4 regions of the Bacillus sp. SSR7 genome follow, and region 1 is predicted to be linked to each of the others. Evidence: riboswitches for the same ligand, from Rfam matches in the RefSeq annotation. Region 1 holds a riboswitch; each other region holds the start of a gene.
The links. Region 1 has a riboswitch for S-adenosylmethionine ahead of AC0NJG_RS08720 (Na+/H+ antiporter NhaC family protein). Riboswitches for the same ligand answer to the same signal wherever they lie in the genome.
Positions count from the first base shown of each region.

Region 1 (4,202 bases):
GCCGATCAAACCAACAATACCCCAAGCTAACTTTCCAAAAAATGATTGTGCTCGCACAAATGATTTATAGCTCCAGTACACAACTCCTGCTCCAATTGCGAATCCTACAATACCAGCAAGACTGCCAAGAGCAATTAAAGCTAAAATACCAGCCGCGATAAACGCTAGAAATTGTTTCATCTTGTGCTTGCCTCCCTTCGATTTGATACTCTTATCTTAACTATTTTTTCTTTTTTCCATAACGAGCTTAAGAACCGTTTTTAACTCAGACTTAAGACCGAGTTGCATTCAGCCTTTTGTAAAAACATATGGTAGCATGGGATCATTCACTCTTTTCCCGCACATAAAAAGCCGTACAGAGAACATTCTCTGTACGGCTTTCGTTACTTTTCATACACTTCCATTATGCTGTTTTATGATACTCTTTCTTTTCCGCTACTTTAGAAAACCTCGGGAAACCAATTAATATAGAAATGATTCCACATACTCCAACTAAGATTGGATAAAACGCATATGGTAACAGTTCAATTGGAGATAACGCCGCAAATCCTGCTGCTGTTAACATTTGCGCACCATACGGAATTAACCCTTGCACACAGCACGAGAAAAGATCTAATACACTCGCTGATTTACGAGGATCAATTTCATATTGATCTGCAATGTTTTTCGCAAGCGGACCTGTAAAGATAATAGAAATGGTATTATTCGCTGTACACATATTCGTCATACCTACTAAACCAGCGATACCGAACTCTGCTCCTTTTTTTGAACGAATGTTACGCGTTAAAATATTCATTAAATATTGAATGCCACCATTATATTGAATCAATTCGACCATACCACCAATTAAAATAGCAAGTAATACTAACTCCATCATACCGCCCATTCCAGTCGTTACACTTTTAAAGAAACTCTCTAACGTATAACTTCCATCTAAAAGACCGATAACCCCAGATAGTACAGTTCCACCGGTTAACACGATAAGTACATTCCAACCAAGTAGCGCTGTAATAAGTACTCCTGCATACGGTAAAATCTTTATCCAGTCAAAGCTATGCGTTTTAATCTGCGTATCGCTTCCTAAAGTAATGATTACTAATAGTACAATTGTAATAATAGCTGCTGGTAATACAATTAAAAAGTTCGTTTTAAACTTATCTTTCATTTCTGTTCCTTGTGAACGTACAGCTGCGATTGTTGTATCTGAAATAAATGATAAATTATCTCCAAACATCGCTCCGCCAACAACAGTAGCCATCGTAAGTGCAATTGAGATATCAGTTTGCCCACTAATACCTACAGCAATTGGTGCTAATGCAGCAATTGTTCCCATGGAAGTTCCCATCGCTAATGAAATAAACGCTCCTATAACGAAAATGCCAGCTACGATAAATCCTTGTGGTAAAATTGATAACGCTAAGTTAACTGTAGAATCAACGCCACCCATCCCTTTTGCTGTTTCAGAAAACGCTCCTGCCAGTACAAAAATCAGAACCATAATCATAATATCTGGGTTCCCTGCACCTTTAGCAAATCGTTCCACTTTTACATTAAAACTTTCTTTACGATTCATTGCTAAAGCGACTCCTACAGCAATTGAAATTGCTACAAGTATCGGCAATTTATAGAAATCACCTGTAATAATTCCAGAACCAATAAATAGCGCCAGAAATATCCCAAGTGGTAATAATGCCAAACCATTTCCTCTCGTTTCTTTCAAAGTACCATCTCTCCCTAGTTTCAACCTTTTTCTAATGAATAACAAAAGACCTCTTCCAACAAGAAGAGGTCTTATACATCTATAAGAAACGCTCTTCTCATCTTTCAAGCATATGCTTGCTGGATTTGGCACAGCACTCTGAAATCGAGTCCGCTGCCGAGGCATCGTAGGGCCAGTCCCTCCGCCTCTCTTTATAAGAAGGTTTCATATTTATTTTTTAATAATAATTTCTTCCCTAACTTTACTCGCTTACAAAACAAAAGTCAATTATTTTTTGTATAGATTTTTTTGGTAATTATACAAAAATTTGAATACAATAATCATTTTAACTTTTTGATTTCTTCTTCCAATATTGAAATCCAATAAAATTCACTATTTTTTATTGCAGCTATGATCCATTTCGTAGTGTACCAAGCTAACTCATACTCTTCTTTTGTAACATCGCCACTTTTATAAGCATCCTCTAGCTCATCTTCATCTAGCACATACATCTTACCATTCGGTAATAACACTACATCTAAATATAAATCATCAAAATACGGTAAACCACGCTCGTCTATTTCATATTCTTTCGCCACATCGATATAATATTGCACTAATTCTTTTTGATCATCTAACATAGCGGTAATCGCAAAGTTTTTCCCGTCTATGAAATATTGAATCCACGTATACTGATTGCCAGCAATACATAGCTCTTTACCGTCATATTCTTTACAACTAGGTTCTCTCACCTTTTTTATTTCCAGTATTCCTAGCATTCCCTCTTCTATTTGCTTAACCGTATAATTCTTCTCTAGTAGTCGCTTCCACGAAGAACCGTCACCATATTTACGTTTCATTACGTCTGCTCCCCTTCTATATAGAAAAGCCCCCACATATTATGTGAGAGCTTGTTCAAATTATAATTAAGCTGCTTGCTTATTAGAAATTTCTTTCAAGTAGGCTTGTCCTTTTTCAGCGTCATATTGACCTTCCCATTTAGACATAACTACAGCTGCTAAAGAGTTACCTACAACGTTAACTGCTGTACGAGCCATATCTAAAATACGGTCAATACCAGCGATAAAGGCTAAACCTTCAGCTGGAATACCTACTGTACCAAGTGTCGCTAATAATACAACGAATGATACGCCAGGTACACCCGCAATACCTTTTGATGTAAGCATTAATACAAGTAATAATGTAATTTGTTGTGTAATAGATAAATCAATACCATACATTTGTGCTAAGAAAATAGCCGCAATTGCTTGATATAAAGTTGATCCATCTAAGTTAAATGAATAACCTGTCGGAATAACAAAAGATGTAATTGCTTTCGGACAACCAAACTTCTCCATTTTCTCCATGATTTTTGGTAAAACTGTTTCTGAACTTGCTGTAGAGTACGCTAAGATTAGTTCATCTTTTAAAATCTTAAAGAATTGGAAAATGTTAATTCCAAATATTTTCGCTGTAATTCCTAATACGACTACAACGAAGAAAATCATTGCTCCGTATACGACAATTAATAATTTCCCTAATGGAATTAATGAAGAAAGACCAAATGTAGAAACTGTAACTCCAATTAACGCAAATACACCAAATGGTGCAAATTTCATAACTTGGTTTGTTACGTAAAACATTGCATCAGCTACACCTTGGAAAAATTGAAGAACCGGTCTTCCTCTTTCACCAATTGCCGCTACACCTAAACCAAATAATACAGAGAAGAAGATAATAGCAAGCATATCTCCGTCAGCTAATGACTTTACAATGTTTGTTGGAACAATATTTACAAATGTATCTGCAAATGAATGACTTTGTACTTGCTCTGTCGTATGTGTATATTTCGAAATATCTGTCTTTGTTAACTGCTCCATATTTACGCCTTTTCCTGGTTGGAAAATATTCGCAATTAATAGACCGACAATAATTGCAATTGTTGTAATAATTTCAAAGTAAATAATTGTTTTTCCGCCTAGTCGACCTAATTTTTTAACATCGCCAACACCAGCAACCCCAACAACAATACTCGCTACAACAATCGGTACAACGATCATTTTAATTAATCGGATAAAAATATCACCAATTGGTTGTAAATAACTCACCACTGCCGGATTGCCAAAGAAAATCGCCCCAACTGCAATACCTAGCGTAAGACCAATTAATATTTGCCATGCAAGTCCTATTCTTTTCATATTTGTTGTAACCCCCTCTTCGATGTGTCACTCTATCTCTCATTCTATCTATCTCTATAAAACTTGAAATTAAGAGTATTACATATTATTCGACAATTCACTACATTTTGTCCCTGTTAAAAATCATAAATCAAAATTTAAAATCTGACAACAAAATAAGTTTGCCCGAACGCAAATAATTTTCTTGACAAAAATAAAACCCATGTCAGAAAACCTAACATGAGAACGATTCCTTACCAGTGTTTTATTGAATGTATAACTAATATTTCACTACATAAAACAAATTCACTTTTCCCTTTATTTTA
Region 1 covers NZ_JBVVXV010000003.1:273,795-277,996, forward strand. Annotated here, with positions in the region: gene AC0NJG_RS08715 (lmo0954 family membrane protein) at 1-180, opposite strand, end outside; gene AC0NJG_RS08720 (Na+/H+ antiporter NhaC family protein) at 404-1,720, opposite strand; SAM riboswitch class I at 1,815-1,920, opposite strand; gene AC0NJG_RS08725 (ribonuclease FAU-1 family protein) at 2,041-2,559, opposite strand; gene gltP (glutamate/aspartate:proton symporter GltP) at 2,626-3,897, opposite strand.

Region 2 (4,202 bases), on a different contig from region 1:
CCTTATCAAAACTATTACTTTGCTGCTGGCAATTGTATTGGGTCAAACTTTTCATACGACGTATATTTTGCGTTCGTAATAATGTGTGCTTTATCCTTGCCATTACTACTCATAATCATGTCTATCTTTGCTGATTCATATTTAAAATCTTTTGTAATGATATATTCTGCATCCACTTCTTCTATCTTCGCATTTTGTGCTTGTAACATTTTTTTCTGCGTTTCATCCATGCTAGTTAACATACTTTCTGTTTCTTGCCCTTTTAATGTAAATTTCAGTTTATATTTATCTCCGCTTTTCTCCAGCTTCATTTTATCTAAAACTACTTCCGGTACTTCTAATTTATCTATAATATCTTGAGTCGCTTTCATTCCACCAGCGTTTAATTGCTCCTCTGGTACGGTTATAACTTCTCCTGTATTAGGGTTTTTTACCTCACCAGCAACTTTACCATCCACAGTATACACTACAACATCTGTACCGGAAATATTCATTTCAGAACGAGAATTCTTTGTCTTTGGCTCTAATTGCATCTTAGCCTTTAATATATCCATCTCTGTTCCCTCAGCTTTTACCCCTACACCATATGTCATCGTTACATGTTCTTCATTTTTAAAAGCTTCATTCGTTTTCTTGAAAACATCTTTCGCCGTTAATTCCTTTTCTTTTTGAACGGATTCTTTTTTCGGCTCATCCGTCTTTGCTGTTTTCTCATTACTACACCCTACCCCTAGACTGATTGCAAGTACTAAACTTGAAACAAAAATAATTTTTTTCATACTGTTGCCCCCTTTCCCAAAATAATATCACCTCTTTTCCTATGAAATCTATATAATTTTTAATCTATACTCGCTATATAGCGACATGTTTAATAAAGATCTTAAATATGATGTAAATAACGACAACTCATTTCAGGAGGACATTATGAAGGCGATCATTTGCACACAGTATGGACCACCTAACGTTCTTCAGCTTCAAAATATAGAGAAACCTATACCTAAAAAGAACGAAGTATTAGTTAAAATTCACGCAACAAGTGTATCGACTGGAGATTGTAGAATACGCGGATTTAATAGCCCTCTATTATTTTGGATTCCTATGCGACTTATATTAGGACTTAGAAAACCGAGAAACCCTATACTTGGCGTAGAATTAGCAGGAGAGATAGAGGATATCGGGACAGATGTAACTCAATTTAAAAAAGGGGATCAAATTTTTGCATTAACAGAACTCAATCTTGGTGGTTATGCCGAATACACATGCGTGCATGAAAGTGGATTAATAACATTAAAACCTACCAATGTAACGTATGAAGAAGCGGCAGTTATTCCTTTTGGTGGAACTTCAGCGTTGCATTTTCTGAGAAAAGGCCGGATAAAAAAGGGGCAACAAGTTCTCATATATGGCGCCTCTGGATCAGTAGGAACAGCTGCCATACAACTCGCTAAATATTTTGGTACGACCGTTACGGCTGTTTGTAGTAATTCAAATTTTGAACTCGTGCAATCTTTAGGGGCTGACAAAGTAATCGATTATACGAAAGAAGATTTTACTAAGCGGGGGGAATACTATGATGTTATATTTGATGCAGTTGGAAAATATAAAAAATCCCTTTGTAAACAAGTATTAACACCTAATGGAATATATGTATCTGTTAATGGAATGATGGCAAAAGTAAGTAAAGAAGATATGTTTCTACTAAAAAAACTAACTGAAACAGAAAATTTAAAGCCTGTTATTGATAGAACTTACCGGTTAGAAGAGATTGCTGAAGCCCATATGTATGTAGAAAACGGGCATAAAAAGGGGAACGTTTCGATTACCTTAAAATAAAATATATTCAGAAAATAACGTTGACAATTCTTTTTGTAAGATTTACTATTAGTACCATATTAAAAAACTACATACACATACTCTTATCAAGAGTGGCGGAGGGACTGGCCCGATGATGCCCGGCAACCGAGCTTATAACGTATAAGCTAAGGTGCTAATTCCTGCAAAACGAGTTCTCGTTTTGAAAGATAAGAGAGGAATCTATTTTGTCTATTCGGCACCTCTCTTATTTTTGAGAGGTGCTTTTTATTTTGGAACGTATATTTAAGGGGGAATTATAGATGAAGAAAGTATTATTAAGCATTGTAAGTGGGGCTGTATTATTATTAAGCGCATGTAGCGGGAGTTCAGATAAAGAAGTAAAAGCGTTAGATGAGAAAAAGATTACTGTCGGTGTAACAGGAGGGCCGCATGAACAAATTTTTGAAAAGGTAAAAGAAGTAGCAGCGAAAGACGGTCTCGAAATCGATATAAAAGTATTTAATGATTATGTAGCACCGAACGTATCCCTCGATGAAAAAAGCCTTGATGTAAATAGCTATCAAACAAAATCATATTTAGACGTATTTAAAGCGGAACGTAATATGAAATTAACCGAAGTATTTTCAACAGTAACATTCCCTATGGGCGTATATTCAAAAAGCTTAAAGGATGTAAAAGAATTAAAAGAGGGCGATGCAATTGCTGTACCGAATGACCCAACGAATGAACTTCGAGCTTTAAAACTATTTGAAAAAGCAGGAGTTTTAAAAGTGGATCCAAAAGCTACAGAAAAAGCGACTGCAAAAGCGACTGCAAAAGATGTAATTGAAAATCCAAAAAATTTAAAGATCGTTGAATTAGAGGCATCTCAATTACCAACACAACTAAGTGAAGTAAAAGCAGCTGCCATTAATACAAACTTTGCATTAGGTGCAAAATTAAGCCCTGCGAAAGATTCTATCTTCCGTGAAGGAAAAGATTCACCATATGTGAACTGGGTCGTTGTTCGTACTGAAAATAAAGATGATGCTGTTGTAAATAAATTAAAGAAAGCTTATCAATCTAAAGAAGTAAAAGAATTTATCGAGAAAAAATTTGATGGTTCTGTTTTACCGTCTTGGTAGGAGCTGACGATAATGATTGAATTAAAAAATGTATCCAAAGTATTTACAACAAAAAAGGGGAATGTGGAAGCTCTTAAGTCTACTTCTCTTCAAGTAAAAAAGGGCGAAGTATTTGGAATCATTGGATATAGTGGTGCTGGCAAAAGTACATTAATTCGCTGTGTAAATTTATTAGAAAAACCAACGACAGGAAATATCATTGTAAACGAGCAAGATTTAACAACACTGTCTACAAAAGAACTAGCAAAAGCGCGACAAAAAATCGGAATGATATTTCAAGGGTTCAACTTACTTAAAACTGTTACCGTTTATGAAAATATCGCATTGCCGTTACGCCTTGCTGGCATTCCAAAAGTAGAAATTGCAAAAAGAGTAGAAAAGTATTTACGTATTGTCGACCTTTTTAATCGAAAAGACGCCTATCCGAGTGAACTTTCTGGTGGTCAGAAACAACGTGTGGCCATCGCTCGTGCACTATCACACGAACCGGAAGTGTTATTAAGTGATGAAGCAACGAGCGCTTTAGATCCAGAAACAACTGACTCTATTCTTGATTTACTATTAAAAATCAATGAAGAAATCGGAATTACAATTTTACTCATTACACATGAAATGAACGTTATCCAGCGTATATGTGACCGAGTTGCTGTTATGGAACATGGAGCAGTAGTTGAAAGTGGCACCGTGAAAGAGATATTCACAAATCCACAGCATGTAACAACAAAGAAATTCGTAAATAGTGCATTTGCAGCGAAAATCCCAGCCGAAGTACAAAAAGAACTACAAAGAACCGGAGAAATCGTAACACTTTCATTTATAGGAACTTCTTCTGGTGAACCAGCGTTAGCTGTTGCTACAAAACGATTCCAAGTATATCCAAATATTTTATCCGGTAATATTACTCAATTAAAACATGAAGCATACGGGAAACTTGTCATTCATATGCAAGGGAAACAAAATGAAATCAACCGTGCTTTATCATTTTTACAAGAGCAAGGAATCATCATAGAAGGAGGTAGAACAGATTATGGGAAACAAGTCCTTTTTGGATGAATGGGGTAAAGTCATATGGGAAGCAACCATTCAAACTTTTCAAATGACATCTATTTCATTACTCATCTCGATCCTTATTGCACTGCCACTTGGTGTCACGCTTGTTTTAACAAGACCTGGTGGACAGCATGAAAATAAAATCATCTATCCTATTCTTAATACAATTATTAATATCATTCGCTCTCTTCCATTTATCATTCTATTATTCTT
Region 2 covers NZ_JBVVXV010000020.1:15,294-19,495, reverse strand. Annotated here, with positions in the region: gene AC0NJG_RS25585 (DUF6612 family protein) at 15-779, opposite strand; gene AC0NJG_RS25580 (NAD(P)-dependent alcohol dehydrogenase) at 925-1,833, shown strand; SAM riboswitch class I at 1,914-2,028, shown strand; gene AC0NJG_RS25575 (MetQ/NlpA family ABC transporter substrate-binding protein) at 2,115-2,939, shown strand; gene AC0NJG_RS25570 (methionine ABC transporter ATP-binding protein) at 2,952-3,992, shown strand; gene AC0NJG_RS25565 (methionine ABC transporter permease) at 3,967-4,202, shown strand, end outside.
Region 2: another riboswitch for S-adenosylmethionine. It lies ahead of AC0NJG_RS25575 (MetQ/NlpA family ABC transporter substrate-binding protein); the one in region 1 lies ahead of AC0NJG_RS08720 (Na+/H+ antiporter NhaC family protein).

Region 3 (4,202 bases), on a different contig from region 1:
CGCAAGACTGTGAACTTAATAATGCTTCGCGGGCAGCATCTTGAACTGCACCAAAAATACTAACATACATATGATCTTGTAATAAGTTAATTGTTTCAATCACACTTTCATTCCCTACTGCAAAGGCAATACGCCATCCAGCCATATTGAAAGTTTTTGATAATGTATAAATTTCAATTCCCGTATCTTTGGCGCCGTCTGCTTGTAAGAAACTAACAGGCTTTTGACCGTCGAACCCTATAGCACCGTAAGCGAAATCATGAACAACTAATATATTGTGTTTATTAGCAAAATGAATCGTTGCATCAAAAAAATCTTTTGATGCAGTAGCACCTGTAGGATTATTTGGATAGTTTAAAAACATTAATTTTGCACGCTCGGCAATAGAGTCATCAATTTTCGTATAATCTGGTAAAAAGTTATTTTCTGCAATAAGTGGCATTGTTTCAAACTGAGCTTTTGCTAAAGCAACTCCTGATAAATAATCTGGATAACCTGGATCTGGAACGAGAATCGTATCACCAGGGTTTGTAAAACAAACTGGTAATTCTACTAACCCAGCCTTTCCGCCGAATAAAATAGCAACTTCCGTTTTTGGATTTAATTTTACGCCGTATTCGCGTTGATAGAATGTTGCTACAGCTTCTTTTAAACTTTCATGTCCGCGAAATGGCGGATATTTATGATGAATCGCTTTTGCAGCAGCATCTTGTAAAGCTTTTACGATATGCTGTGGTGTTGGTTGATCTGGATTACCCTGTCCTAGATTAATAACATCGTGCCCTGCTGCAACGACTTTGTTAACTTTTGCAACAAGTGAAGCGAAAAATTGTGTAGGCAATGATGTTACGATCTCAGAAGGTTGAAATAATTTCATGCTTTCCACCTCTTTTGAAAGTTGTTACAATTCTAGTGACAAATGATATAATCTTTCCAGTATTTTGTAAAGAAAAAATTAAGGATGGGGCTGACAAAATGAAAGTCGCATGTATTCAAATGGATATTGTTTTTGGAGATGTAGAAAAAAATATTGAGAATGCTAAACATAAAATAAACGAAGCGATGAAAGAAAGACCAGATGTTATCGTCTTACCAGAACTATGGACAACAGGTTATGATTTAACGAGACTCTCTGAAATTGCAGATAGGGATGGATTGGAAACGAAAGAAAAGTTGATAGAATGGTCGAAACAATATGGTGTACATATTGTTGGTGGTTCTATAGCAAAGCAAACGGAGCAAGGTGTTACAAATACAATGTATGTTGTAACGAATAAAGGAGAACTAGTCAATGAATATAGTAAAGTGCATTTATTTCAGCTTATGGATGAACATAAATATTTAATCGCTGGAAATAGTACTGGTGAATTTAAGTTAGATGATGTAGAGTGCGCCGGCACCATTTGCTATGATATTCGTTTTCCGGAGTGGATGCGCGTTCATACTGCTAAAGGTGCAAAAGTTTTATTTGTTGTAGCTGAATGGCCATTCGTTCGTTTAGCGCATTGGCGTTTATTATTACAAGCAAGAGCAGTTGAAAATCAGTGTTATGTTGTAGCATGTAATAGGGCAGGGAAGGATCCAAATAATGAGTTTGCCGGCCATTCTTTAATTGTCGATCCTTGGGGCGAAGTTGTTGTAGAAGCGAATGAAGAAGAATCAATTCTATTTGGCGAGCTTACATTCGAGAAAATTAAAGAAGTACGCAAAGGAATTCCAGTTTTTGCAGATCGACGTCCAGAATTATACAAATAAAATGTTGACAAGTGATTTTTATTCTTGGTATAGTCTTCAACATAAAGTTAAAAATTCTAAAAAATTATACAACTCTTATCAAGAGCAGGTGGAGGGATTTGGCCCGATGAAGCCCAGCAACCGACCGTAATACCATTGTGAAATGGGGCGTTTATGACGCCAAAAGGCACGGTGCTAATTCCAGCAGAAAGTAAAACTTTCTGGCAGATAAGAGGGGAGAAGATAAACTTCAAACCTCTTTCTTAGTGGAAAGAGGTTTTTCTACGTCAGAAAAACCTCTGAATATAAAAAAGGGGGAGAAGACGATGGGATATTATGCATTAACTGAAACAACAGCTATACAATATGCGAAAGAACACGGTTATTTTGAAAAGAAAGAAAATGTAGTTTGTCATGAAATTGGAGATGGAAATTTAAATTACGTGTTCAAATTAGATGATGGAGAGAAGTCTATTATAATAAAACAGGCACTGCCGTATGCGAAAGTAGTTGGTGAAAGCTGGCCGTTATCTATAAAAAGAGCGACAATTGAAAGTAAGGCACTGAAAATTTTTGCGAAGTATGTACCGGATTATGTTCCAGTAGTGTACAGTCATGATGAAGAGTTAGCGATAACGGTAATAGAAGACTTATCAAGACTAACAATTACAAGAAAAGGATTAATAGACGGAGAAGAATATCCACTTTTATCCCAGCATATCGGTCGTTTTCTAGCAAATGTTTTATTTTACACTTCAGATTTTGGTTTACAGTCAGAAGAGAAAAGGGTACTAGAAGGTACATTTGTAAATCCAGACCTCTGCAAAATTACAGAAGATTTAGTGTTTACAGATCCGTTTGGACATTACGATACGAATGATTATGAGCCGGAGTTACAATTGGCTGTTGATGAACTTTGGAGTGATAAAACTTTAAAACTAAAAGTAGCGCAATATAAATATAAGTTCTTAACAAGAAAAGAAACTCTTATTCATGGTGATTTACATACAGGTAGTATTTTTTCATCACCTTCTGAAACGAAAGTGATTGATCCAGAATTTGCGACATATGGCCCATTTGGGTTTGACATCGGTCAATTTATTGCAAATTTATTATTAAATGCTTTATCTAGAGAAGAAGAACAGAGAAGTGTACTATTTTTCCATATAGAGAAGACATGGAGTTATTTTGTAGAAACTTTTACGAAGTTATGGATTGGAGAAGGTGTAGAAGCATATACGAAAGAAAAACAATGGTTACCAATTATTTTGCAAAATATCTTTATTGATGCTGTTGGATTTGCTGGATGTGAGCTTATCCGTAGAACAATTGGCCTAGCGCATGTAGCTGATTTAGATGAAATAACAAATAAAGAAACAAGAATTCAAGCTAAGAAACAAGCGTTATCCTTAGGTAAAGAACTAATAAAATATGAATCTAAAAACGCTGATATTCAACTGTTCCGATCATTATTCCAACAGACAGTTTCTGGAGGGGTAAAAGCATGAGTACAATTGTTACAATTCCGAGGTCTGTCAGTTGGAAAGGGAATGCTATTGCAGTATTAAATCAAACAAAGTTACCGCATAGCACAGAATACAAAACATTAACGACAATTGAAGAGGTATGGAAAAGTATTGTCATGCTAGAAGTACGAGGAGCACCGGCAATTGGGATTGTAGCTGCATTTGGCTTGGCGCTTGCATCAAAAAAATATGATACTGTACATATTGAAGAATTTCAAAAGAAGTTTAATAGAGATTGTAATTATTTAGGAACATCACGCCCGACAGCAGTCAATTTATTTTGGGCAATCGATCGTATGAGAGAATCCATTCGAGAAATTACTACAATAAAAGAAGCGCAAAAAATATTAGAAGAAGAAGCGCTTCTTATTCAGCAAGAGGATGAAGCAGTATGCAGGAGTATTGGAGAACATGCATTAACATGTTTTCAAGATGGTGATAACGTTTTAACAATTTGTAACGCTGGCAGTATCGCAACTGCTAGATATGGTACTGCATTAGCACCGTTTTATATTGGGAAAGAAAAAGGTGTACATTTACATGCATATGCATGTGAAACGAGACCAGTTTTACAAGGCGGTCGCTTAACGACCTGGGAATTAAAACAGGCAAATATTGATGTAACACTTATTACAGATAATACGGCAGCTCATGCTATTCAAACGAAAGAAATCAACGCAATTATTGTAGGAGCGGACCGAATTGTCGCAAATGGAGATACAGCAAATAAAATCGGAACAATGAATTTAGCTATATTAGCAAAGTACTTCGGTATCCCGTTCTACGTTGCAGCTCCGTTATCTACATTTGATATTACGAAACAAACAGGGGCTGAAATTGTTATTGAAGAAAGAGACGAAACAGAAGTTACGAAAATTTTTGGGAAACAAGTGGCACCAATTGGAACTGATGTTTTTAACCCTGCATTTGACGTAACGTCGA
Region 3 covers NZ_JBVVXV010000002.1:437,374-441,575, forward strand. Annotated here, with positions in the region: gene AC0NJG_RS06390 (pyridoxal phosphate-dependent aminotransferase) at 1-877, opposite strand, end outside; gene AC0NJG_RS06395 (carbon-nitrogen family hydrolase) at 892-1,755, shown strand; SAM riboswitch class I at 1,828-1,969, shown strand; gene mtnK (S-methyl-5-thioribose kinase) at 2,061-3,242, shown strand; gene mtnA (S-methyl-5-thioribose-1-phosphate isomerase) at 3,239-4,202, shown strand, end outside.
Region 3: another riboswitch for S-adenosylmethionine. It lies ahead of mtnK (S-methyl-5-thioribose kinase); the one in region 1 lies ahead of AC0NJG_RS08720 (Na+/H+ antiporter NhaC family protein).

Region 4 (4,202 bases), on a different contig from region 1:
AAGTTTAATTGACCTGCAAAGTCTACTTGCACAATTCCTTTCACATAAGAACGTTCTAAATAAGATTCGCCTTTTTGGTAAAGGGGAGCGATAACAGAGTCTTTAAATAATATTTTTTCAGATGCTAGTAATGCTTCCCAGCGAGCTTTTTCATCACCAGCTAAAGTCGTTTTCACTTTTTCAATTGTTTCATCGAATTCCTTATTAGAGTAATGATCTAAGTTGTAAGGGTTATTCGTTGTAAACAATTCAAGGAATGTAATTGGGTCAGCAAAGTCAGGGCTCCAGCCGTCAATACCGATTTCATAGTCACCTTTTAATAAAAGTGAAACTTGTTGTTTACGTGGTTGTGGTTTCACATTTACTGTTAATCCATCTAAATTCTTTTCTAGCTGTCCTTTTAAGAACTCACCAGTTTTCTTATCAAGGTCAGCATCACTTGTTAATAATTCTAATGTGATTTTTTCAGAACCAAGCTCTTGTTTAGCTTTTTTCCATAACTCTTGTGCAGATTTTGTATCAACTTTGGTTAAATCTCCGTTTATAGTACGGAAGTCCTTTCCATCAGCTCCTTTTGCAAAGTTTTTTGGAACGAGACCAAAAGTTGGTGTAGATCCATCGTTTAATAACGTATTTACAAAGGATTTTCGATCAATTGTTTGATCGATTGCTTGGCGTGCAGACACGTTTTGAAGTATTTTGTTTTGTTGATTCATACGTAAAAATTGTACGCCTACGTTCGGGCGTTCTTTAAAGTTCGCATCTTTTTTATATTTATCAACGAAATCAGATGTTAATTTTATGCGGTCTAATTGTTTTGATTCGAATAGGTTTACTTCTGTTGATTTTTCTTTTACGACGTTAAAATTGATTTCTTCTAGTTTGACAGTATCTTTATCCCAATAGGTAGGGTTTTTCTTAAATTTAAAGCTTTGTTCATGCTTCCAATCGCTTAGTGTAAAAGCGCCGTTGTACAAGATTGTATTATCTTCTAAAGCGTACTTATCACCTTGTGCTTTGAAGAATTCCTCGTTAATTGGTAGGAATGTTGGGAACGCTGTTAAGCTAATAAAATATGGAACAGGGCGTTCTAATTCTACCTCAAACGTATGGTCATCAATTGCTTTTACACCAAGTTGGTCGGCTGGAAGTTCTTTGTTGTTAATTTTTGTTGCGTTTTTAATATCAAAGAATAGAAATGCATATTCAGAGGCTGTTGCTGGATCGACAGCTCTTTGCCAAGCGAAGACAAAATCTTTCGCTGTAACAGGCGTGCCGTTTGACCATTTTGAATCTCGCAGGTGGAATGTGTATTTCGTTTTATCGCCACTTACTTCATGAGATTTTGCAACACCAGGGACAGGTTTGTTACCTTCACCAAGATTATACAAGCCTTCAAATACGTTTCTCATTACTTGGCCAGAATCAGTGTCTGTAGCACGAGCCGTATCCATTGTTCGTATTTCAGTAGGTGAAGATAAGTTTAAAACCTGTTTACTAGGTGCCTCGTCCTTTGCATTTGCTCCGCTTGCTTCGTTTTTATAACTACCGCAACCAGTTAATAAAATACTTACTCCTACAACTGATGCAATACCGGGTACAAACTTCTTTTTCATTTGATTTTCCTCCTAAATAATTAAGTTTGGATGATGATGAGGGAAATGAAAAATAAAAAATCCCTCTTTTCATATTGAGAAAGAGGGATTTTTACGTACAAGTTATGCACCCGTATATAAACGAAGTCCCTCATTCTATCTTTCAAGCACAAAGCTTGCAGGAAGTGGCACAGTATTCAAAATGAACCTGTTGCCGAGGTTTCAAAGGGCCAGTCCCTCCACCTCTCTTGATACAATGAGTAAACGAATAAACTTTATTAATTTTTGTGTTTCTTTGATAATTCAAAATCTTACACCTTGAATAATGAAGTGTCAACCGAATGAAATATAGTTTAAATTTTCAGTTTTCTTTAACGAAAAACCACTGCATATGGCAGTGGTTTTTCTATTAGAAGTTAAAGTTATCTGGATCTGGACCAACGCGACGATCTTCATTTAAAGCTTGAATTGCTTTCATATCATCAGCACTTAATTCAAAGTCGAAGATGTTTGCATTTTCAATAATGCGATGTTCTTTAATAGATTTAGGGATTGTTACAACTTCGTTTTGTAGATCCCATCGTAAAATAATTTGTGCAGTTGATTTATTATATTTTGTTGCAATGTCTTGTAATGTTGGATTGTCTAGTAGTTGGCCTTGCATTAATGGTGACCAAGCTTCAAGCTGGATGTTATGTTCTTTGCAGAAAGCGTGTAGCTCTTCTTGTGCTAAACGTGGGTGGTATTCCACTTGGTTGACCATTGGCTTAATTTCAGCAATTTCAAATACGTCTTGTAAGTGGTGGATGTGGAAATTACTCACGCCAATTGCACGAACACGGCCATCTTTATAAAGCTTTTCTAACGCTTTCCATGATTCAGTATATTTTCCTTTTACAGGCCAATGTACTAAATATAAATCTAAATACTCTAAACCTAATTTCTCTAATGTAGTTTCGAATGCTTGAAGTGTTGTTTCATACCCTTGATCGCTATTCCATACTTTTGATGTAATAAATAATTCTTCACGTGAAATACCTGATTCACGGATCGCTTGTCCAACGCCTTCTTCGTTTTGATAAATTGCTGCAGTATCAATGCTGCGATAGCCATTTTTAATTGCTGCTTTTACAGATTCAATTACTTCTGAACCATCTTCTACTTTAAAAACACCTAAACCGAACCAAGGCATTTTTACACCGTTATGTAATGTTGTATAGTCTTTTAAACTTGTTAAATTCATATTATTTCCCCCTAGCTTTTTTGTTTGTTGCTTCTACTGCTTTTTGAATTGCCTCTGAAAAATTATATTCATATAAAGCTTTGAGACCTTCAGCTGTGGAACCACCGGGTGTTGTTACTTGTTCGCGGAGGTTAGCTGGATCTTGCGTTTGTTCAAGCATAGAAGCAGAGCCGGAAATCATTTGAATGACAAGGTGTTTTGCGGTTGCTTCATCAACTCCATAACTTTTTGTTGCTTCAATTAAGCTTTCAGCAAAGTAATAAAGGAAAGCTGGTGCACTTCCCGTAACTGCAGTAAGCTGATGAACTTCTTCCTCAGTACAAAGTTGCGAAGTACCAATACCTCTTAAAAGCAGTTGCAAGGTTTCCTGATGCATCTCGGTTACCGATTGTCCCATTGTATATAAGGAGATAGACTTTCCGATTTCAGCAGCTGTATTTGGCATAATCCAAGCAACAGGTGTCCCCTCGGGAAGTCTTTCTTCTAAATAAGATGGGCCAATGCCAGCGGCTACCGTTACGACAAGTTGATTCGATAGTAACGGAGATAATTCCGCTAATAAACCTTCATGTGCAGAAGGCGGCATTGCTAAAACAATCGTATCAACAGATGTAACATGCTGCTTCCAATCTGTTGTAGTAGACACATTATATCGCGTTTGTAATTGTTCCAGTTTTTCTACGTTGCTTCGGTTAGAAACGATAATTTCTTCGATGTATTCTTTGCTTGTTTTCAGTAACCCGGAAAATATGGCTTCTGCCATACGACCAGCACCAATAAATAGAATTCGATGTTTAGTTAGCATATCCTTTATTCCTTTCTAGTGGAGATATGTTATAAAAAACGATACCATTTTTAAGAGAATTTTGTAAAAAGAAAAGGCTTCCTGTAGGTAGAATGGATAATAAAAAGGAGGGAATTCATGGTAAAGGCTATTACTTATACTGGTGATAGGGAATTTATCCCGCTTTAATGTGCAGTAAGACCCCCACCTCAAAATTCAGCGAAAGCAAAGAAGTTAGGTGGGGGGCGGGCTGCCCATAAAAGCCCGATTGGTGAGGGCTGATTAAAGTTTCACTTTATTATACATCTGGGGAGAGATGATCATGATTAGAAGTCCGCTTTTTTTAGTCGTTTCTAGTATTATTTGCGTATTGGTTGGATTTTATATTCAATCGAGTTATATTGAAATTTTTGCATCGGTTATGGGGATTATTAATGTTTGGTTATTAGCGAGGGAAAAGGTATCTAATTTTTTGTTTGGCATGATTACGGTCGCGGTATTTATATATATTTTCATTACACAAGGTTTATATGCAATGGCAGTATTGGCAGGCTTTCAATTTATCTTTAATGTATATGGT
Region 4 covers NZ_JBVVXV010000020.1:37,153-41,354, forward strand. Annotated here, with positions in the region: gene AC0NJG_RS25675 (peptide ABC transporter substrate-binding protein) at 1-1,616, opposite strand, end outside; SAM riboswitch class I at 1,749-1,853, opposite strand; gene AC0NJG_RS25680 (aldo/keto reductase) at 2,005-2,838, opposite strand; gene proC (pyrroline-5-carboxylate reductase) at 2,840-3,643, opposite strand; gene pnuC (nicotinamide riboside transporter PnuC) at 3,945-4,202, shown strand, end outside.
Region 4: another riboswitch for S-adenosylmethionine. It lies ahead of AC0NJG_RS25675 (peptide ABC transporter substrate-binding protein); the one in region 1 lies ahead of AC0NJG_RS08720 (Na+/H+ antiporter NhaC family protein).